Regions from separate parts of the Halobacillus sp. B29 genome, predicted to be linked through region 2. Evidence: riboswitches for the same ligand, from Rfam matches in the RefSeq annotation. Region 2 holds a riboswitch; the other holds the start of a gene.
What was found. A riboswitch is a leader RNA that binds a small molecule or an ion and turns the genes downstream of it on or off. The one in region 2 is predicted to bind S-adenosylmethionine.

Region 1 (11,547 bases), on a different contig from region 2:
TGCCAACTCTCTGGAAGGGAATAAGAGATCGTATCATACCATTATCCCTGGCTTTTTAACGAAGGGAGATCAGCCCGTCGGACCATTTGGCGTCATGGGCGGATTTATGCAGCCCCAGGGCCACGTTCAGGTTGTTATGAACACGGTTGATTTTCATTTAAACCCGCAGTCAGCGCTTGATGCTCCACGCTGGCAGTGGATGAAAGGTAAAACGGTATGGGTAGAGCCGAACTTCCCTAAGCATGTCGCGGAAGCTCTCGCGCGCCGCGGCCACGAAATCAGCGTTCAGCTGGAAACAGGTGCTTTCGGGAGAGGCCAGATTATATGGCGTGATCCGGAAACAGGAGTTTTATATGGCGGCACGGAGTCAAGAACAGATGGTACGATCTCCGCTTACTGAATGAAGAGGAGAGTCGGTTTGGAAGGAGAGGAGAAGTATGCAGCAGTGGAATCTCTTTATAGCCTTTTTTCGTGTGGGAATGCTCGGTTATGGAGGAGGTCCTGCTTCCATACCGCTGGTCCATAAGGAAGTGGTTGAAAAATATGAATGGCTCACGGACGATGAATTTGGCGATGTCCTGGCTTTAGGCAACTCGCTGCCAGGTCCCATTGCTACAAAAATGGCAGGGTACATAGGTTATCGAGTTTCAGGAATCATAGGGATGTTGAATGCTGTATTAGCAACCATTATACCTACAATTGTCATCATGATTGTGCTGATTACTTCGTTAAACAGTTTTCGCGACCAGGCCTGGGTCAATGGGATGACACGAGCCGTGGTTCCGGTGGTAGGAGTTATGCTTGCCAAGCTGACTTATGATTTTCTAAAAAAAGCTCAAGGAAATCTGGGGTGGATCGTCTCGCTATCTCTTGCGGTTGTCTCTCTTTTACTGATTGAGTGGATCGGCTTGCATCCTGGTCTCCTTATCTTTGCGCTGTTACTATATGCTTTGCTTAAACCTGTAAAAGCTAAAGATAAACCAAATCATAAAAGTCAGGAGCAGTCATCATGATTTTTTGGAAACTATTTGTTGCTTTTTTTATACCTGGAATTATTGGTTATGGGGGAGGTCCTGCTTCGATCCCTTTGGTAGAAAATGAGGTTGTGGGACGATTTGGATGGATGAGTGTGACGGAATTCAGCGAAATGCTTGCTATGGCGAATGCGCTGCCAGGGCCGATTGCTACAAAAATGGCCGGTTTTGTCGGCTATCAGCAGGCAGGGGTTCTGGGTGCAGTGGTCGGTGTCTTTGCCACAGTTGCTCCATCGCTTATTTTAATGATTGTCCTGTTGAGTTTTCTATATAAATTCAAGGATTCTCCCAGGGTCAAGCGGATGACTAACTTAATCCGCCCAGCGATTGCCGTGCTTCTTGGGATTATGGCGTACCAGTTTTTTGGGAATTCCTATGAATCCACAGGTTTCCTGCAAACAGCAATCCTGATCATCGCCAGTTTCTTGTTACTTGAAAAAGTAAAACTGCACCCCGCCTTTGTAATCCTTGGATCGCTCATATACGGCGCCTTGTTCTTAGGTTGAACAAAGCCGCTTATTAAACAAACGGGACGGATTGTTGAAGACTCAGTTTCGAGATAAATTGAGTCCGTTGCCTGAAATCGATGAGGGGCGGCTACGTGAGAAGAACGGACCCTACTATTGGAGAAGCTAGTGTCCTACATCAGCCTTAAATGCTTCTATAGCAGGGGTTATCCCACGTGCACGCTCATTGTTATAGGTTTAACCCCACCGTAAACCATGGCGTTCCGAACATGATATCGAGTTCCCTATTTAGCAAGGTCCGGAGGGGGACGATGCAGACTCCTGTGGGATGAACATGATCGGTAAGATCCCGGAAGGCGAAGCCTGAGGAAGCTTACCACATGCCCACGGAAAGCGAAATCGTCCCCCGCAGGACCTAATTCTCACAAAAGTCTCGAAATCAAGTCTTAAACAAACGCGAGCGAATCTATAATATTCAACAGAGACTTTAGGTAGTACAAGAACTCACAGTTTCCGGACTCTCTTTAATCATCAGTTCAGCAAAATCCCCCTGTGAAGAAGGAGTACCATAGGAATAGAGCGAATATCCTAGTTAGGAACCAACTATGCGATTAAAGGGGAGAGAAGAATGAGCAAATATTCTATTGAACAATTTATAAGAGAAACAAAGCAGGACGATGCAGAGAATGAATACTTCGAGCTGGAAACCCCGCGTATCCTGGAAGTGAACCTGACCGATCAAGTGTGGGCGAAAGCAGGATCCATGATCTCGTACAACGGGCAGATTAAATTTGAAAGAGAAGGATTCCTTGAGCACGGTGTAGGTCGTTTCGTGAAAAAAGCCATGAGTGGAGAAGGAAGCTCTCTGATGAAAGCTACCGGACGCGGCAGCCTTTACTTAGCTGATCAAGGCAAAAAAATTACTATTCTGGAACTGGATAACGAAGAAATTACAGTGAATGGCAATGATCTTCTCGCCTTTGAGCCAGGCGTAGACTGGGATATTCAACTGATGAAAAAAGTTGCCGGAATGATGTCGGGCGGCTTATTCAACGTTAAACTGAAGGGAAGAGGTAAAGTAGCGATCACGTCTCATTACGAACCGCTTACCATTATGGTGCGCCCGGGGCAGCCAGTAATTACCGATCCAAATGCTACGGTCGCCTGGTCGGGTCATTTGCAGCCTGAGTTTCGTACAGATATAAGCTTTAAAACTCTCATTGGACGGGGAAGTGGAGAATCGATCCAAATGGAATTCAAAGGCGACGGCTTTGTCATCGTCCAGCCGTTTGAAGAGATTAATACTTCAGGCGAGCGCGGCAAATAAAGATTTGTCGAATGATGGAGAGTTCAATATGGACTGGCATTTTCTTATGACAGTCTGAATAGAGTAAAAGACCGGGAGCTGAATATGTTTTTTTCCAAAAAAAATTTTAGCTTCATCCTTTACTTCACTGCTAAAACGTTGTAAGATATGAAATAACTTAAAAATAAATAACGGAAACTTCTTATCCAGAGAGGCGGAGGGACTGGCCCTTTGATGCCCGGCAACCATCGAATCAATCTAATGATTGACGAGAACGGTGCCAATTCCTGTAGGATGGTGACATCCTAAGAGATGAGAGGATCGTACGGACTATAATACGACCCCTTTTCTTGGATAAGAAAAGGGGTCTTTTCGTTGTCATATACCCGTGAAGGCTCTCGATAGAAGTTGCGTTAAAAAGAAAGGAAAGATGAGATATGGCGAAGGCAATTTTTGGAGCAGGGTGTTTCTGGGGAGTAGAAGCATTCTTTGAAAAATTTGAAGGCATTACATCTACACGAGTAGGTTATATTGGCGGGAATCTGGATAATCCATCTTATGAACAGGTGAAAACGGGTAAAACAGGTCACGCAGAAGCTGTGAAAGTAGAGTATGACCCGACTGTCATTACTTATTCTGAACTCGTAAATATCTTTTTTGAAACGCACGATCCAACTTCAAAAAATCGTCAAGGTGCCGATATTGGCCACCAATACCGCTCGGCGATTTTTTACAATGATGCCAGTCAAAAGTATATTGCTGAAGAAAAAATTAAAGAGTGGGATGAAAAAGGCACATTCAAGCGCCCGATTGTAACAGAGGTTGTTAAGACCACCACTTTCTATGAAGCGGAAGAGCATCATCAGAAATATTTGCAGAAGAACGGTTCCGTAGCATGTGGAATCGGCTAAAAACGCTTATCCTTGAAAGGCGCTCAGAGTATTTACTCTGAGTGCTTTTTTTATTTTTAGGGCTGCGAAGTTACGCACAGAACCAGGAAGGGAAAACCTTTGAACAGAGCGAACTGAGTGAGAGATAGGTTTTGTGAAGGGAGAGGGAGCGGATTTGTTATGGGTCAATGAATCGATACTAATCATCATGTGTTTGTTTATGGTGGCAGGGGCCCTGGATTACTATGTTCTTAATCAGCGTTTATCTTTAGGAAAGCATTTCTATGATGCCTTTATGATGATGGGGCCGCTAGCCTTATCCATGGTAGGTATCATTTCGCTAGCTCCCGTCTTGTCAGAAGTCGCTGCACCGGTTATTGGTCCTGTCTTTAAAGAACTGGGGGCCGATCCTTCTATGTTTGCTTCTATGATTTTAGCGATTGATATGGGAGCGTACTCCCTGGCCGAAGCGTTAGCCTTAACGGATGAAGCGGCTGTGTTTTCATGGGCATTTTTAGGAACTATGATGGGTCCGACACTCGTCTTTACTATACCGGTCGCTCTTACTGTCATTCAAAAAGAAGACCGTCCTTATTTCGCGAAAGGGATCCTCATCGGAATAGTGACAATACCGATTGGTTGTCTGGCAGGCGGAGCGATCGCAGGATATGAATGGTTATGGATGCTGCATAACTTATTGCCGGCGCTTCTCCTTTCCATTTTTATCGGGATGGGATTATGGTTGTTTACGAATGGAGCTATACGTGTATTTGCCTGGTTTGGAAAAGGAGTCGAAATCCTTATTATTACCGGACTTGCAGCTATTACGATTGAAACGCTTACGGAATTCACCCTCATTTCTGGCATGGCCCCGCTTTCTGAGGGGGTCTCTATTGTAGGCAGGATTACCGTTACCCTTGCAGGAGCGTATCCTTTAATCGCTTTTATTAATCAAAAAGGGGAAAAGGTATGGAATCGGTTGAGCCAGAAGATTGGTTTAAATGCTTCTGCTATGACCGGCCTCCTGGCTTCCCTTGCCCATCATTTACCTATGCTTGCCATGATGAAGCACATGGATCACCGGGGGAAAATAGTGAATTCGGCTTTTGCGGTAAGTGGAGCTTTTGTACTGGGGAGCCACTTTGCTTTTGTAGCAGGAATTGAAAAAGATATGATTGTTCCTGTTATTGTGGGCAAGCTGATCGCTGGAGGACTCGCTGTAGGTATTGCCTTACTTTTAACAAGAAGGAATAAGCAGATAACTTTAACCAAGTAATCAACTAGGCTATAATCGACGTGAATCTAACCATAAAGGAGTTTTTTCCTGTGAAGACAGAAATGAAAGAGCGCTACAACGAATACATTGAAAAATTCAAAGCGACGGCTCCTGGAGATGTGCAAGAGAAAATGAAGCAGGCCATTCAAGAGCTTGAGCAATCTTCTGATGGGAAAGGTCTATCTGAAGGTGAAAAAGCTCCTAATTTCAACCTTCCTGATGCGAAGGGAAATTCAATTGAATTGTACAAACAGCTGGAAGAAGGGCCTGTCATATTGACGTTTTACCGTGGAGGCTGGTGTCCTTATTGTAATATGGAACTCCGGGCCTATCAGGAGATTCTTAGTGACATTCACGATAGTGGGGGCGAACTAATTGCGATCAGTCCTGAACAACCTGATCACTCTTTATCCACCACTGAGAAAAATGACCTCCAGTTCCATGTGGTAAGTGATGTTGGAAATGAAACGGCCAATCAGTATAATCTCGTTTATCAGCTGCCCGATTATCTTGTTGACGTGTACAAAGAAAAAGGGCTGCGAGTGGACGAGCATAACGGGGATGAAGCGTGGACCCTTCCTGTTTCTGCAACCTATGTAATTGACCAGGACGGAACCATTGTTTATGAATACACCAAAGAAGACTACAAAGATCGTGCAGAGCCTTCAGAAGTACTGGAGCAATTAAAAAAAGTACAAGTATAAAAAGGAAGCACAACCCAGTTCATCGACTGTGGTTGTGCTTTTTTATTTTGTGTATTTGTTAGCATAGCTGCTCGCGGCAATCGAATCTGGCTTAATTTTCGGTTCGATCCCAAGCGATTCAATTCGGGCTACCATTTCATTTACATATAGCCTTGTCCGGTTCCGCTCTCCTGAACCAATGTCAATATGCCCCTCCATTGTAAAAGTAGCACCTTTATAAATATGAGGCAGAATGATATCAATCATTTCATTTTTCTTATCTTCCGTGAATAAAGAAGCGATATGTTCGGTAAGTGATGTCTCATAGGAGATTCGTTCATGCAGCGTGGTCATTTTTCGCGAAATAAGCTTCTTACAGAAACACGCCCACGCGCCTTTTCCAACACGTTGGATGACGATCCCTGTAATAAAAATGGTGTGAGAAGGGTGGATTTGAGAATCAGTACCAAGCATTAAACGGTAATTTCCGAGCGGATCCTTTTTCATAAAGGTCAGGATATGGTCAAATACTTGATCAAAGTCCATCTTTTTGTGGGTTATGTTTTGGAACTTGAGGTCCTTTTCCATCTCAGTCACCCCTTTGTTTGTTAAGCAAGGGCATTACATGCTGCCTTCCTTATTATAAGATATTCATCAACTTTTACTTGAATGCAGAATCAGAAGAGGTGTCGGAGTAATTTAACTTTATCACGTTTATAACGGGAGTATGCCTCCTTTATTATAAAATTATGTATGAATTTAATGAAGATTAGTAATAGGGATACAAAAAAATTTTTATTACCCTCCTCCTTAAGAAACGCGATTCTTTTGGAACCAGCTGAAGAAAATAATAAATAATAGAATGACGACAAAAGCTCCTGTAATAAATTTGATAAGTGTGTTTTCCTGATAAGCAAAGATTGCTCCATAGCCCCATATGAAAACAAGAGGAAACCACGTATCTTTCTGAATGAAATAAAAGGCAAGGGCAATGAGTCCCCCTACTACAAGAATAAATGCGGACCATCCCAGTTCTCCAATGGCAAATAGTTCTTGTACTTCATTTGCTTTCAAAACGACAAAGGTATCCACGATAGTAGCTATAGAGGTCCAGGCGAGGTAAATGGAAAAGGGAGTTCTGTATTTTTGAGTAGAGAGATTTAGTCTTTGAATGATCGTATATACCACACATAAGGTAAGCAACGATAAAGTAATGAACAGTAACGATGGAGTGGTTCCTACCATTACCGTAGTCCCGGATAGGAACATACTTAATGGAAACCATAACCCGATATGACCAATGACACGATTAAGCTCTTCATTTGCAAAGAATGATTTCATTAGAAAGATGAAAAGAAGTAAGTAAATAACGAACCAAATAGAAAAGGCAAACGGGGCCGGCATAACATATACATTGTCGGTAGATGGCTGCATGAAATTTTGTGATAAGAAGAAGGAGGCGGTGAGCAGATACATAAAGCTGGCTAAATTAATCAACTTAAAAGCAAGCAGTCTCATGTGATGATCTCCTTTACTCTGTGATGTTAATCTTGCTGCTGTTCAATCGTCTGGGGCAGTACAGCTTGGAGCTAGTACAGTGTATGTGCCAATTTGGATTAAATGACAGGAAGAAGGAATCGCAACGATGCCTGATTAAAGATTTTTCTCTTTGTACTCTTTTAATGCCGCACGTATGGCTGTTATGTAGTGTGTAAAGGCTTCGGTTTGATTAGTAGCATCATTTCTGGAACTGTAGCTAATCGTTCCATTTTCAAAAAATGCTTTTCTTTGCGCTCGTGTTAGTTCCAATTGAACGCCCTCTCCGGATTTAGTTTGATTCACAATATTTTTTGGATGGTCGCCGTCCAGGTGCTCAGGGGCTTCCTTAACACGGAAGCCCCTTGATTCTAAATGTTCAGAAATTAAGCCTCTCAAATTCTCGTTTAATCCACCTAGTAGTGTTCTTTTCGTTTCCCCTACAGCCCCATGGATAGAAATATGGACCGAAGCTTCGTTCGCCATAGAAAGAGCCTGTGGTTCATCAAAATTGACAGAACTTATATGTAAATTATTAAAATTTCCGGAACTAAGCTTTCCCTTAAAGGTATAAAAACTGTATTCTTTCCCAGCAACAGCATCTGCCAGCTGTGAAGTTACCTGCTCAATTCCTCCTCCGTGAATGGCACTTACGAGTACACGGCTATTTGGAGATTGGCGTTTTTTGATTTCCCAATCCTCACTTTCTTCGTATACGTCACTTAACTCCGTGAATGTGCAGAATCGATCACCTTCTGCTGGACACTCTACGGAAGAAAAGCTTCTGCTAAAGATGTTATTTTGAAGCAGCAGGGTGATGGCAGCCGCAGAAGCAGCCAGCGTAACCGCTCCAATGATCAATTTAGTTTTAAACATGGGAATCACTCTCTCTGAAATGTTCAAATTATTAATGACCCTTACGAATAGGATCTGTTAAATCGCAGTGTTGATCTTACAGAAAAGCTCCCATTACTTGAAGACTCAGTTTCGAGATAAATGGGTCCGTTACGATAGATGGATAAGGGTTGGTGGGGAAATAACTCGCTTTCCTGTGGGGGAACTGGTGAGCCTCCTCAGTCGTTTCACTCCTTGTGGGGTCTCACCTAGATCCTTCTCCCACGGGAGTCTCGCCATTTCCCCACCAACCCAACGATTTCTTGTGCACGGTCCCTTCTAGAAGAGAAAGATTCTCCTACTTAATCTGGATTAAATGCTTTTATGACAGGCTATTGAGAGTTAATACACCCTGAAATAGGTAGAAAATCTAATGGTCTAATTCCTCATCACGCAGGTGATGTTGTAGGGGGGCCGATCCTCTCATTTCAGTAAGGTCCGGAGGGGGACGATGAAGACTCCTGTGGGATAAACATGATCGGTGAGACCCCGGAAAGCGAAGCTTGAGGAGGCTCAGCACATGCGCACGGAAAGCGAAATCGTCCCCCGCAGGACCTTCACGGCAAACCAATATCTCGAAACTGAGTTTTCAACTAAACGGCCCTATTGCGTAATAAACCTTTTCTAAAAAAATCCACAACTGCGCTTAACAGAGCTTACGAATAACAATGATTGAAACGTTTGGACAAGGTTAAATAACTTACATAAAAACAGGAACCTTCCTGAGGAGGAAGAGTTCCTTATCTTCTGTGCTATAAGATAAAAATCCAGATGAGAATAATAGAGAGGACAAAAGTAATGGAATAAATAACCGTAAGCATAGGTATGCTCGAATTATTAGTTTCGTTTTTCAGACTATCTGTTTCATTTTTGGAAGAGCTTTTCTTCTCCTGTTTGGTCATTTCCTTAGCAATCATGATTGTGCTGACAAGGGCTATGATGGAAACGATGATCACCACTGCATAATAAATCGGGTACATAGATATCCGCTCCTATCACTCATACTTACTCCTATTATAAATTATGATGAAGTTTGCCGCGAAACATTCACGCTCTCCAGTATGCTTTCATACTGGATCCTTACACGCACGAAGGATTATCTTCATCTTTTATGATGCTAGAATCATTTCCGTGAACGTCTCTTTTAAATCTAAAGAATCCTTTTTGTTCTAATACACGTATTCTGAATATAGGTCTTTGAGAGAGGAATGATCTGCAGGGAGGTTTACCCTGGTTATCATAATGAATCCCCATCAGGCAGACGGATGGGGATTCGCTTAGGTCCTTAATGTTCTACAGCTGCCTCGTGTTCTCCAGGTGTTTCGTGCTCTGTCTGTTTTGCCCGTTTAACGAAAAGGGAAACGAGAAATCCGATAGCAGCTAAAGAAAAGGCAATAAAGTAAACCAGTTCAACACCGGCGACAAGTGCTTGGCTCATGACCGTTTCAGATTCAGGATTTTGTGCATTGTTTAAATAGCTTTCCTCTCTCGTAGTCATCAGACTGATGAACACAGCAACTCCTACAGCACCGGATACGGGCTGTAGAGTATTCATAATTGCCGTACCGTGAGGATAAAGACGTTTAGGAAGCTGATTCAATCCGTTCGTCTGAGCTGGCATCATAACGGCCGATATGGAGAGCATGAGTAATAGGTAGCTAAGTACGATCCGCCAAATGGGTGTATCCATACTCACTTGGCTCAAGGAAAACATGGTTCCCATCAGGATAGCTGTCGCTGGGATAATCAGCAGTCTCGGACCAAACTTATCAAAAAGTTTTCCCATTACTGGAGACATGAGACCATTCAATAAAGCTCCTGGCAGCAGAATAAGTCCAGCTGTTGCAGCAGGGAGAGCGAGTGGTCCCTGCATATACATCGGCAGAATGATTTCGGAGGAAAACATCGAAACCATTACAATGATGAATAACACAAGACCAATGGTGAACATGGGATATTGGAATACACGTACGTCAAGAAGCGGTTCTTCAAGTTTCAGCTGGCGAATTGAAAAGAAGATGAGGGATACAGCCCCCGCTATAATCATGGCCAGCACCTGGGGATCAAGGAAACTCGCTTCTCCTTCTCCAGCCGAACTAAACCCAAGTACAATCCCGCCAAATCCGACAGTGGAAAGTACAATGGAAAGTATATCGACTTTAGGCTTCGTAACTTCTCCTACATTTTTTAAAAACTTATACGCGAATGCAATTGAGAATAGAGCAAATGGAATAACGGTAATGAACAAATATCTCCATCCTAAATACTCTACGATAATTCCTGATAACGTTGGACCAATCGCAGGCGCAAACATAATGACAAGTCCAATCATACCCATAATCGCCCCGCGGCGTTCTGGTGGAAATAGCAGCAGGAAAGTGTTAAATATAATCGGAATTAATAATCCTGTTCCAACTGCCTGCAGCAGTCTGCCAGCAAGCAGAACACCAAACGAAGGAGCAGCAGCACAGATTAAAGTCCCAATCGTAAAAATAGTCATCGTCCCAAGAAACATTTGTCTCGTGGTAAACGTTTGAAGCAGCAGGGCGGATACAGGAATCAGTATTCCCATCACCAGCATAAAGCCGGTAACCATCCACTGTACCACAGGAGCGGTAATATTAAATTGTTCCATTAATGTCGTCAAAGCAATATTCAAAAGCGTTTCATTTAAAATAGCAAAGAACGCCCCAATAATCAGTGAAATCATAACGGGTTTTACATTAAAGTCAGGATCGTCGGCTAAAAATTCATATTTGGTTTTATCGTCCACAAGTAAGCCTCCTTTTTTAGCAGTCACAACCTATTATTATAAAGGAAGAAATGGGGGAGCGATAGTAAAAGTACTTTACACCTACATATGTTCAGGAGCCTCAATACCTAGCAGACTGAGCCCGTCTTTTAGAACAACGGTAAAGACGTAAATAAGGGTTAAACGAGCATTCTGCTGGTCATTCTGTAAGATTTTTGTGTCCGCATAATACTTATTAAAAGCCTTCGTTAGCTCAAGCAGGTATTTAGCGATAATGGAAGGATCATGATTTGTATTGGCTTTAAAAACCATCTCTGGATAATGGCGGACCCATTTCACAAGTGGCCAGGCAGATTCTTCTTTGAGAGAAGCGTCTGCTGTTTCTATGTGAAATCCTCCTTTTTCTAGCAGTGAGCGTCCTCTGACATAAGCATACTGCAGGTAAGGAGCAGTATTTCCTTCAAAAGTCAGCATGGCTTCAAGCGAGAACTCTATATCATTGCGGCGATCGTGCTTTAGGTCGTGGAAGATCACGGCTCCAACACCGACTTGTTTCGCAATTTCCTCCTTGTTTTGTAATTCGGGATTTTTCTCTTCAATGTTGGAGGCAGCTTGTTGTATAGCTTCGTTCAGTACTTCCTCAAGCAGGATCGTTTTCCCTTGACGGGTGGACATTTTCTTTCCATCTGTGAGCACCATACCAAAAGAT
Region 2 (11,547 bases):
TAAGCTAAGTATTAATAAAGTTGTAAGAGCGGGATGAACATGATCGGTAAGATCCCTGAAGGCGAAGCCTGAGGAAGCTTACCACATGCCCACGGAAAGCGATTCGTCCCCCGCAGGACCTTCACTGCAAACCAATATCTCGAAACTGAGTCTTCAACTAAACGGCCCTTTAGTTGAATAAGTCTCTTAAGAGTAATCATCAATAATACTTTGAAATTAAGTTAATAAAAAAACAGCTGACCTTTTTTGGTCAGCTGTTTGAATTTCTTAAAAGAAATCCATCCATACTTTTATCGTAGTGCCTAAAATCAACACTGCAAGAATGGTTTGTAATACTCTTGTATTGATTTTTTTCCCTGCCATGGCTCCGAGGGGAGCTGCTAGTAAACTGGCTACGACCATAACGGCGGCTGGGAAGTACTCAACTTGGCCGGTCGTAACTTTACCTATCGTAGCCCCAATGGATGAGATCAAAGTGATGGCGAGGGAAGAAGCAATTGTCATCCTGGTTGGTATTTTTAATACTACAAGCATAATAGGGACGAGCAGAAAAGCGCCGGCAGCCCCTACGATACCTGCACCTACACCAACGATTAAAGCTAGAGAGGATGCAAGTGTTCGGTTAAAGTCTACTTCTTCAAGCACCTGGTCGTCCAAGCCCTTTTTAGGTATGAACATCATAATTGTAGCTATTAGCGCGAGCACACCGTAAACAAGATTTATTCCGCTTTCCGGCATGAATCTGGATCCATACCCGCCTATAAAGCTTCCAATTAGGATACTTACTCCCATATAAAGAATGAGGGACTTGTTCAAGTATCCACCTTTACGATAGGCCCATACGCCTCCAATCGTAGCAAAGAAAACCTGAACCGCACTGATTCCGGATACTTCATGGGAAGTGAAAGCTGTAAATCCTACGAGTGGAGGGATATAAAGCAGCATCGGGTATTTAATAATCGATCCGCCAATGCCGAGCATTCCTGATACATAAGAGCCTGCAAATCCGATAAGAAAGATAGTAATAATTAATCCAAATTCCATTTTTGGTCGACCTCCTTAAAAAAAGGGAACCATATACGGTTCCCCCTTTTGAAAAATTCCTTACCCTTTTTGTATCCAGAACTTAAATACACCGTCTTCTTCATCATGTTGAAGAAGTTCGTGGCCGCTGGATTTAGCCCAGGCTGTTAAGTCACTTTTCGCCCCTTGATCGGTTGCGTGAATTTCAAGCGTTTCGCCGCTCTCAACTTCTTTCATGGCTTTCTTTGTTTTCACAATTGGCATAGGGCATGCTAAACCTTTGGCATCTAATACTTTTGTTACGTTCATAGGGAATAACCTCCAATAAATAATGTTGTTTTAAAATCTTTGTTTGTTTACCTTAGAATTAACTAGCGGACGGCACAGCGATTTGGACCAATTTCCATTTCTCGCTGTTCTTCTTCTTCCGGATCAATTTTACCCATGTTGGTTTCACGGATTTCCTGATAAGCATTCGGCTGTGGCGGAAGATTCTCGGTTACCATTTTTCTAAACTCATCTTTGTCTTCGATATTCAGACCGTGGTTCTTCTCAAAGAGAACACCCAGCTTCTCGGCTACTGTTCCATCTTCGTTTAACTCATCCATAATCATAAAGTGCGCAGGAAGCACGATTAGTTCATCTGAAAGATCTTTATAGCGTTCATACAACGTTTCTCTAAGATCCATGACCCAATCATCTGCTTTTCCTGCCAGGTCAGGGCGGCCGATACTATCGATGAACAGAATATCTCCGGTCATCAAGTATTGATCATCTACCACAAAAGAAGTGGAACCAATGGTGTGCCCTGGTGAATACAGCGCGTGGATGTCGATGGTTGTGTTTCCAATGGTCACCTTTTCTCCATCTTTTAATGGCTGATAATCAAAGGTTACTTCTTCTGCATCCTTTGGAGGTAGCCAGTAAGCTGCACCTGTTTGCTGAGCAATGGTTCTGCCTCCAGAAATATGGTCAGCGTGTAAGTGGGTATCAAATACATGTTTAATAGTCACACCCATTTGTTCAGCAAAATTCACATATACATCGGTTTTACGGGTGGAATCGATAATAGCTGCTTCTCCGTTCGATACAACCATGTAAGATAAGCATCCTTTACCGATACGTACAAATTGGTAGAGCTCGCCACCGTCCGTAAGATCACTTACCTTAACAGGCATTAAGTGTTCACTCCACGCTTTCATACCGCCTTCCAAGGAATACACATTTGTAAATCCGGCGTCATCCAGCATTTCTGTGACCATCTGGGAAGACCCGCCTTTGGCACAGGCCACTACAATATCCTGATCTTTTGGAAGCTGATCTTCAATTTCTTCCACGCCATCAAGCAGATCAAAGTAAGGGATATTCAAATAAGTGAAATTCTCACTTTCGATCTTCCAGTCCTGAAAAGCGTCTTCTGTACGGACATCAAGTAAAAACAGTTCTTCTTTTTGAAGTGCTTTTTCAGCTAAATCCTTAACTGAGATTTCTTTTATTGCCATTATTAATTACCCCCTAAGGTATATTTAAGTTTAAAAAATTTTATGAACGCAGTGATGTCGTTTCACCGGACCACTCGCTCATACCCGGTACAACATTGTATACACGCTCAAGACCTTTTTCCGTAAGCTTTTGACAAGCCATGTCACTACGACTTCCTGTGCGGCATACGACATAAACATCTTTCGTCTGGTCAATTTCATTGATTCGCTCATCTAATTCACCAAGTGGAATAGATACGGCCTCTGGAATATGCTCGAATGCAAACTCCGCTGACTCACGTACATCGAGAAGGAGTACGTTATCATTTTTCAGGTTTTGAGAAAGCTCCTCATTATTTACGGTGTCCGGGTGCAATTTCTCTTCTGATTCATCACTAGCTTTACGAATGTAGTGTTTTAAGGTGCCTTCCTCTTCAATGGTTCCTAAATATTGATGACCAGCACTCTTGGCCCAGGCCTGGAGATCCGCCTTAGAACCTTTATCGGTTGCCTGAACTTCGACTACGTCACCAGAATTTAAGTCCTTTATCATTTTTTTTGTTTTTACAATAGGCATCGGGCACGCAAGTCCTTTAGCATCTAACAAATGATCTGCTTTAATATCCATCATTTCATCCTCCTATAACCCCAAAGGGTATATCATTTAAAAAAATTATTCAGTAGGTCCGTTCCAATCCAGCATACCGCCGTCCATATTAGTTACATCGAAGCCATTTTGCTCAAGGAACTGTGCAGCACGCCCGCTGCGGCCCCCGGAACGGCAAATCATTACATAGCCCTTGGATTGATCCAATTCGTCTATACGAGCTTCTAATGAGCCGAGAGGGATATGTGCAGCACCAGGAATCTTTCCGGCAGCTACTTCTTCATCCTCACGAACGTCAATTAGATTAAGTGATTCATTTTTGTTCAATTTCGCTTCCAGTTCTTGCGCAGTTATTGTTTTCATAAAAGTTGACCTCCTATTAAATGAACAGGTTTACGTTACCGTCTTCAGCATCGCCAATATAAGCAGCAACGCCCGCATATTCAATTTCATCAAGCAGTTCTTCTTTTTGAAGCCCTAAAAGATCCATGGTCATAGTGCAAGCGACAAGGTTAACATCTTGTTCCTGCGCCATTTCAATCAAGTCAGGCAACGGCATAGCATTGTGTTTTTTCATTACATCTTTAATCATTTTCGGGCCGAAGCCAGCATAGTTCATTTTAGATATGCCCATTTTATCGGCACCTCTAGGCATCATTTTTCCAAACATTTTTTCCATGAAGTTTTTCTTAACAGATACTTGTTCATCTTTTCGCAGAGCGTTTAACCCCCAGAATGTGTGGAAAATGGTTACATTGTGATCGTAAGCGGCTGCCCCGTTAGCAATAATATAAGCGGCCATCGCTTTATCATAATCTCCGCTGAACAAGATGATATTGGTTGATTTTGTTTCAGACATCTTTATCCTCCTAGAATTTATTTATACATATACGTGTATGGGTATAAAATTTATTAAAAAATTATCGGCTTTTAACTAGAAGCTGCACAGCTTCGTTGATGGAATCTTCTGTGTTCTGGTTATCACTTGATTCCTGAATGCACTCCACAAGGTTGGAGCTGACGACTAAACCGATAGTGCGATCAATTGCACTTCTAGAAGCAGACAGTTGAGTGATGACGTCTTTGCAATCTTTATTTTCTTCCATCATTTTGAGAACGCCTCTTAGTTGTCCTTCCAGACGCTTTACTCTGTTTTTCATGGCTTCGTTGTACTCCATATTGATTCCCCTCCCTTAATGAAGATTTTGTTTGCTGTGTTGAACAGTACATGATTAATAATATACCCCATAAGGTATAATGTCAACAGGTGGATAAAAGAATATTGGATAAAACATTCTGTGGGAAGCAAACCTACGTATAGGTGGTGAATCAATTGGATTTATTGTGGGATTTACTTAAGGTTATAGGCAGAATTGTAACAATCCTTCCATTCCTACTCGCCATAGGGTTGTTTATGGGGAAGCGGTCAATAGGTGAACTGCCTGTCTTTGATTTTCTGGTGGTTCTTGTACTCGGTTCAGTTGTCGGGGCAGATATTGCTGATCCGAATATTAATCATATCCATACCGTAGTGGCTATGATTGCAATTGCTTTACTGCAGAAATTGATTGTATGGAGTAAACTAAGAAATCGCAAGTTGGGAAAGCTCTTAACATTTGAACCAACGGTGGTGGTTTTCAATGGAGAAATCGTCGAAAAAAACATTAAAAGCATTAACTATTCTATCGATAATATCGTACAAATGCTTCGGGAAAAGGATGTGTACCATATTAATGATGTCGAATTAGCATTGATTGAAGCGAACGGGTCAATGTCTATAAAGTTAAAGTCAGAAAAAGAAAACATCACGAGGGAGGATTTCCATCTTCCATATAGGGGTGGGGGTTATGACATTCCACTTATTCTGGACGGAAAATTGCAAAAGGATATTTTGAATCACCTGGGTAAAAACGAGGAATGGTTGGAGAACCAATGGAGAGCTTGCGGGATAACTTCTATTGAAAATATATTTTATGGTGCGATTACGAGTCAGGGAGAATTTCATTGTTCAGTCAAAGGAAAGAAGGTTTTAAATCTTCCACCGATCAAGAACTAGGAGATTTTTTAAAAGAGAAGCTTCTGTTTGTTTAAGACTCATTTTCAAGATAAATGAGGCTGTTACGTTAAAAAGAGGAAGGCTGGTTGGGAAATAAGTCGCTTTCCTGCGGGGGAACTGACAAGCCTCCTCGGTCGTTTCACTCCTTGTGGGGTCTCGCCTGGCTCCTTCTCCCGCGGGAGTCTCCTCATTTCCCCACCATCCCAATATTATTATGAAAACGGACCCTTCAAAAAAAGAAGGAAGGCATCCTGAAACAGCCGTAAATCCTTCTATAACGGGGGTGATTCACCACATGACATGATAAAAGTTTAGCGCTGATCATAGGTTGATCTTCCATTTGAGAAAGTTCATACTCAAGTAATCAGAGAGCTATATAACACAAGGTACGGACCTTAACTACAAACCAATATCTCGAAACTGGGTCTTCAAGTAACCGGCCCTATCCTTTAATAAGCCTCTTATGAAAATTAACAACCAGATTTAACAGATCTAAATAAAAAAAAGGAAGGATAATTCAAAGATTATCCCTCCTCATATGCGTTATACGCTTTGATCCACGCAATGGATTAATCGTTGTTCAATATCTTCTGCGAGTCTCTGAATTTGTTCATCTTCCACCAATTGAATGAGGGCAGTTGGTTTAGGCATACCAATTTTTGTAGAGCCCCCGTCAGAATAAACAACCATTTTACATGGCAGGAAATAACCAGCTAGTGTATTTTCATTAAGAATACGCTGAGCTTCCTTAGGGTTACATACTTCCAATACTTTGAATTCTTTCTCGAATTCTAATCCTTTTTCATTGAGTTTATCTTTAATATCAAAATTCCATAAAACTCCGAATTGGGCTTCTTTAAGGCTGGCTTCTAAACTTTCTACTGCTTCTTCAATTCCTTTTTCTGTTTCTACTGTGTAATGAAACATGTTTAAACCTCCTTTATAAGCTCTCTATTTCAGCATACCCGTTAAGGTATGAAGATAATCGTAAAAATTGGGTTTTACTGTAATAGACATGGGGACCGGCTTTTAGTCAGGTAAGAGAAAAAACGAAAAGTTTCACAGATAAAATTGACAAAGCTGATGAGCTATAATAAGATAATCACCATCCAATTTAAAAACAAATAAAAATCTTCTTATCTAGAGAGGTGGAGGGACTGGCCCTACGAAACCTCGGCAGCGGGACTGATGCGTCATCAGAAACTGTGCCAACTCCAGCAGGTGCTTTATGCACGTGAAAGATGAGAAGAGACGGTTCTCATAAATCACGTATGATAGAGCCCCTCTTCTTATCTTTTAAGAAGAGGGGCTCTTTTATGTGCCATAACGAAAGTTTCACGCTTTGTCGTACATAAGAAAGACAGCTAATTGGAAGAAAAGAAAAACAAAGGGGGGACGTTCATGATTGAGTTTGAAGGAGTATCAAAAATCTATGAACACAATGGAAATGAATTAAGAGCTGTAGATCAAGTGGATTTAGCCGTGAATAAAGGAGAAATCTTCGGAGTTATTGGTTATAGCGGGGCAGGAAAAAGTACGCTTGTTCGTTTAGTTAATTTACTGGAATATCCTTCGGAAGGCAGGCTTCTCGTGGATGGGGAAGATTTGACCCAACTGTCTAAACCCGAGTTACGAAAAGTCCGGAAGCGAATCGGCATGATCTTTCAGCACTTTAATCTGCTGGAGTCTAAAACGGTACGCCACAATGTCGCTTTTCCATTGGCAATATCAGGGGTACCTAAAAAAGATATTGACGCACGTGTAGAAGAAATTTTGGAATTTGTAGGTTTGTCAGATAAAGCAAGGCAGTATCCAGACCAGTTATCCGGTGGACAGAAACAGAGGGTCGGAATTGCACGGGCTTTAGCCACCTCTCCGGACATATTGCTATGTGATGAAGCGACATCTGCTCTTGATCCTGAGACTACCAAGTCCATTCTTAAACTTTTGAGCAGAGTGCGGGATGAATATAACATCACGATTCTTATGATCACACATGAAATGAATGTTGTCCGTGAAGTTTGCGACCGGATCGCAGTTATGGAACATGGTCGTGTCATCGAGCAAGGATCCATATTTGATTTGTTTTCCCAGCCGGAACATCCCACTACAAAGAACTTTGTAAGAACGGTTATGGAAAATGAAATTCCAGCATCCATCCTGGAGGGGATAGAAAAGCGGGGCGCAAGCCGGCATATTTACCGTGTCACCTTTGTAGATGAAAGTGCGGGGCAGCCAGTACTTTCCCACGTATCGAAGTCATATGAAGTGGAAGTGAATGTACTTTTTGGGCAGATTACAGAGCTTCAGGGCATTCCGTTTGGACATTTAGTGGTGGAGATGCAAGGAGAAGATAAAGAAATTGTGAGAGCAATCGACTCCATCCAGCGTTCCGTAACAGTTCAGGAGGTGAAAGCACATGCAGGTTAACTTAATGGATTTTTGGCCGAGAATTCTGGAAGCCACCAATCAGACCCTCTTAATGGTCGGAATTTCTCTGCTTGCAGCCACATTAATTGGTCTTCCCCTTGGGATTGCGTTAGTGGTTACTAAAGATGGCGGACTGCTTGAAAACAAACCTATATTCAATGCGCTCAGTTCAGTAGTTAACTTCTTCAGGTCGATCCCATTTATCATCTTACTGGTAGCCATTCTGCCCGTGACAAGATTTATTGTGGGCTCATCCATTGGCACGGCTGCAGCGGTAGTACCGCTCGTTATTTTCTCGGCGCCCTATATCGCGCGGCTGGTAGAGAGCAGTCTGCTCGAGGTGAAGTCAGGTGTTATCGAAGCAGCGGAGGCTATGGGAGCCACCCCCTGGCAAATTATCGCGCGCGTATATATACCGGAAGCGTTAAGTTCCATTGTACTGAATCTGACCATTGCGACGATTGGTCTTGTAGGAGCTTCGGCGATGGCCGGATTCGTAGGCGGCGGTGGTCTTGGTGACTTAGCGATTTCGTATGGCTATCAGCGATTTGAGACGGATATCATGATTGCGACCGTGCTTCTTCTCGTCGTCATTGTGCAAATCACGCAAACAATAGGAAACTTTGTATCTAAAAAAATCCGCAGACAATAGGAGGTCTCATCATGAAAAAATTATTCATTTTATTAAGTTTAGTAGCTGCCATTGGAACCGTATTAGCAGGATGTTCCAGTGAAAGCAGCGGAGCAGAATCAAGCGAAGGATCGGATGAGAAAAAGGTCGTAAAAGTCGGCCTAAATGGTTCTGGCGTGCCGATCTGGGAGAAAATAAAAGAAAAAGCAGCCAAGGAGAATATTGAAATTGAGTTAGTTGAGTTTTCAGATTATGTACGTCCTAACATGGCACTCGCGGATGGAGACATTGATTTAAACGCGTTTCAAACGGTCTCTTATTTTGACTCTTTTATAAAAGAACATGATCTGGACCTGGCGCCAATTGGTACAACGTTAATCGCTCCAATGGGAATCTACTCTGAAAAATATGAGGATGTAAAAAATATTCCAGAAGGAAGCACCATTGCTATACCAAAAGAGGCAACCAATATGGGACGGGCTTTATTACTCCTTGAAAAAGCTGGAGTGATTGGTCTGCCTGACGATTTTGATGGAAATGGGAACCTGGACAAGATTCAGGAAAATCCTAAGAATTTAAAATTTGAACCGATCGTAGCGGCCCAGACCCCCCGCGTACTGCCAGACGTTGCCGCATCAATCATTAATAATGGAGTAGCCGTTGAAGCCGGGTTTGTTCCAGTAGATGATGCCATCTTTATTGAAGATGACACGGCACAGCCTTATATAAATATCATTGCAGCCCGCGCAGATGAAACGGATAAAGAAGTGTATCAAACCATTGTCGATCTATATCAGGAAGAAGACGTAGCGCAGCACATTCGTGAAGTTTACAATGACTCCTTGATTCCTACATTTGTACCCCTTGAAAAAATAGGCTGGTAAGCAAATAGGAGCGTAAAAATTGAACTTTTGTTAATCAATTGAAACAACCAGCCGATACGGTTTAGTCGTTTCGTTGTATGAAAGTCTGTCCTTGTATTAGAATAGAGAAAGTAGAAGAGAGGACGTGAATACAATGACAGATATTAAATTAATTGCACTAGACGTAGATGGGACCCTTGTAAATCCGGAGGGAACTGTATCAGACGCGAATATTAAAGCCGTCCAAAAAGCAAAGGATCAGGGAATTCATGTCCTATTAAGTACAGGAAGATCACTGTCGCGATGCCGCGATATAGCGGAGCAGCTTGGTCGTTCTTCTTATATTGTAACGATCAACGGTGGTGAGATTTATAATCAGGACTTTGAATTGGTTGACCAGACCTTACTGGAGCCTCACCATGTCAGTCGTTTGTGGGAGCTGAAAGAAGAACATGGATTATATTTCTGGTCTTCTACGGAACAAGGAATTTTTAACTCCCAGGAACCTTTTGATAAAGAAATTGAAGAGTATAACTGGCTTAAGTTCGGTTTCGATATAGAAGATGATGAGATTAGAGAAGCTATTCTTCAGGAACTGAATGGCAATCAGGACCTTGAGGTTACAAACTCCAGTCCTACGAATATCGAAGTAAACCCAACAGGTGTCACGAAAGCCGCGGCTTTGCTAAAAGTTTGTGAATGGCTTGATCTGCGGATGGAAAACGTGATGGCGGTAGGGGACAGCATGAATGACATAGCGATGATCCGTGAATCAGGTGTAGGAGTCGCGATGGGCAACGCTCAGGATGAAGTGAAGCAAGAAGCGGCGTTCGTCACAGGAACAAATGCTGAAGATGGAGTAGCTCAGGCCATCGAAAAAATATTGAATTCATAGAGATCATAAATTCTGCTTGCAGGAAAACCAGTTGGTTTTCCTGCAAGCTTTTTTATGCGCTGCGGAGGCAAATTGCTTACCTGTAAGGGTTTATATTGGAGGACTTTAACGTCTGTTTAGCCTAAACATGGTGTAAAAACATGTCATATTATTCAATTAAACGTCTTTTTGTAACCGTTTTCCTAATCATGGAGGAATTAAACAGGAGCAGAGAGAATCATTCTATTAGAAAATGATTTCCCTTTAGGAACGATTAAATTAGGAGGCTATGATGAAAGCAGGTTACATAAAAGAAGAGCATGATATTTTGCGAAGGTCACTACGCCAATTTCTGGAGAAAGAAGCTTATCCATACTTTAAGGAGTGGGAAAAACAAAAAGCCATTCCACGTTCCTTTTGGAAAAAACTCGGGGAACAAGGTTATCTATGTCCTTGGCTAGATCAGGAGTATGGCGGATTCCATGCTGACTTTGGTTACTCCGTAATTATTAATGAAGAGATGGAAAGAGTGGGGACAGGATTGATTGGCATTGGCCTGCACAACGACATCGTCGTTCCCTATTTATCCGCTTACGGGACCGAGGACCAAAAGAAAAGTTGGCTTTCGAAATGTACGACAGGGGAATGTGTGACCGCTATTGCTATGACTGAGCCAGGGGCTGGTTCAGACCTGGCAGCGGTAAAGACAACAGCTCAGAAGACAGACGACCACTATACATTAAATGGGGAAAAGACGTTTATCACCAATGGTACCTATGCCGATTTAGTCCTCGTGGTGTGCAAGACGGATCCTAAAGCCTCTCCAGCTCATAAAGGGATCAGTCTGATCGTAGTAGAGAAAGACACACCGGGCTTTACAAGGGGAAAACAGCTCGAAAAAGTGGGACTTCACAGCCAGGATACGTCTGAACTTATTTTCGAAGACGCTAAAGTACCGGCTGCCAATCTGATAGGGAAAGAAGGAGAGGGGTTCTATTATTTGATGAATCAGCTTCAGCAGGAACGGCTGATCGTAGGAATTGGAGCCATTGCTTCCTGTGAGCGAATGCTAGAACTGACGATCCAATATGTAAAAGAACGCCAGGCGTTCGGACGGTCGATCGCTTCTTTTCAAAATACTCAGTTCAAACTGGCTGAACTGCAGACGGAAGTTGAAATAGGCCGTACTTTTCTCGACCGAACGATAGAAGCTCATATACAGGAAGAAAATGTGGAAAAACAGGTTTCCATGGCCAAATGGTGGACAACTGAACTTGTGAAAAAAGTGGCGCTTGAATGTATGCAATTGCACGGAGGCTACGGATATATGGAAGAGTATGAGATAGCCAGAAGGTTCCGTGACGCACCAGTCACAGCTATTTATGCAGGCACGAATGAAGTCATGAAATCAATCATTGCGAAAAAAATGGGGCTCGTTTAGGAGGCAGGGAATATGAAGGAAGTAGTTATCGTTGAAGCGGTTCGTACCCCGGTTGGAAAGAGAAATGGTTTATTAAGTGGGCAAAGGCCCGATGAACTCTTTGCGTTAGTGCTACAGGAACTAATCGAACGGAGTCAAGTG

Region 1: it holds a riboswitch for S-adenosylmethionine, as region 2 does, so the genes downstream of both, msrA (peptide-methionine (S)-S-oxide reductase MsrA) here and ACTWP7_RS08935 (methionine ABC transporter ATP-binding protein) in region 2, are expected to answer to the same signal.

The regions. Positions count from the first base shown of each region.
Region 1 covers NZ_JBQQCM010000001.1:178,495-190,041, forward strand. The annotation lists gene ACTWP7_RS00825 (gamma-glutamyltransferase family protein) at 1-400, shown strand, start outside; gene ACTWP7_RS00830 (chromate transporter) at 438-1,013, shown strand; gene ACTWP7_RS00835 (chromate transporter) at 1,010-1,540, shown strand; gene ACTWP7_RS00840 (AIM24 family protein) at 2,130-2,828, shown strand; SAM riboswitch class I at 3,007-3,126, shown strand; gene msrA (peptide-methionine (S)-S-oxide reductase MsrA) at 3,245-3,718, shown strand; gene eutH (ethanolamine utilization protein EutH) at 3,873-4,973, shown strand; gene ACTWP7_RS00855 (peroxiredoxin-like family protein) at 5,024-5,677, shown strand; gene ACTWP7_RS00860 (ribonuclease H-like YkuK family protein) at 5,720-6,244, opposite strand; gene ACTWP7_RS00865 (TspO/MBR family protein) at 6,467-7,174, opposite strand; gene ACTWP7_RS00870 (poly-gamma-glutamate hydrolase family protein) at 7,310-8,068, opposite strand; gene ACTWP7_RS00875 (hypothetical protein) at 8,839-9,066, opposite strand; gene ACTWP7_RS00880 (MDR family MFS transporter) at 9,372-10,796, opposite strand; gene argS (arginine--tRNA ligase) at 10,941-11,547, opposite strand, start outside.
Region 2 covers NZ_JBQQCM010000005.1:224,815-236,361, reverse strand. The annotation lists gene ACTWP7_RS08980 (sulfite exporter TauE/SafE family protein) at 268-1,044, opposite strand; gene ACTWP7_RS08975 (sulfurtransferase TusA family protein) at 1,105-1,332, opposite strand; gene ACTWP7_RS08970 (MBL fold metallo-hydrolase) at 1,395-2,525, opposite strand; gene ACTWP7_RS08965 (sulfurtransferase TusA family protein) at 2,566-3,135, opposite strand; gene ACTWP7_RS08960 (rhodanese-like domain-containing protein) at 3,178-3,474, opposite strand; gene ACTWP7_RS08955 (DsrE/DsrF/DrsH-like family protein) at 3,491-3,970, opposite strand; gene ACTWP7_RS08950 (metal-sensitive transcriptional regulator) at 4,032-4,289, opposite strand; gene ACTWP7_RS08945 (DUF421 domain-containing protein) at 4,445-5,167, shown strand; gene ACTWP7_RS08940 (DUF302 domain-containing protein) at 5,711-6,094, opposite strand; SAM riboswitch class I at 6,301-6,415, shown strand; gene ACTWP7_RS08935 (methionine ABC transporter ATP-binding protein) at 6,569-7,597, shown strand; gene ACTWP7_RS08930 (methionine ABC transporter permease) at 7,587-8,249, shown strand; gene ACTWP7_RS08925 (MetQ/NlpA family ABC transporter substrate-binding protein) at 8,261-9,112, shown strand; gene ACTWP7_RS08920 (Cof-type HAD-IIB family hydrolase) at 9,246-9,986, shown strand; gene ACTWP7_RS08915 (acyl-CoA dehydrogenase family protein) at 10,258-11,406, shown strand; gene ACTWP7_RS08910 (thiolase family protein) at 11,419-11,547, shown strand, end outside.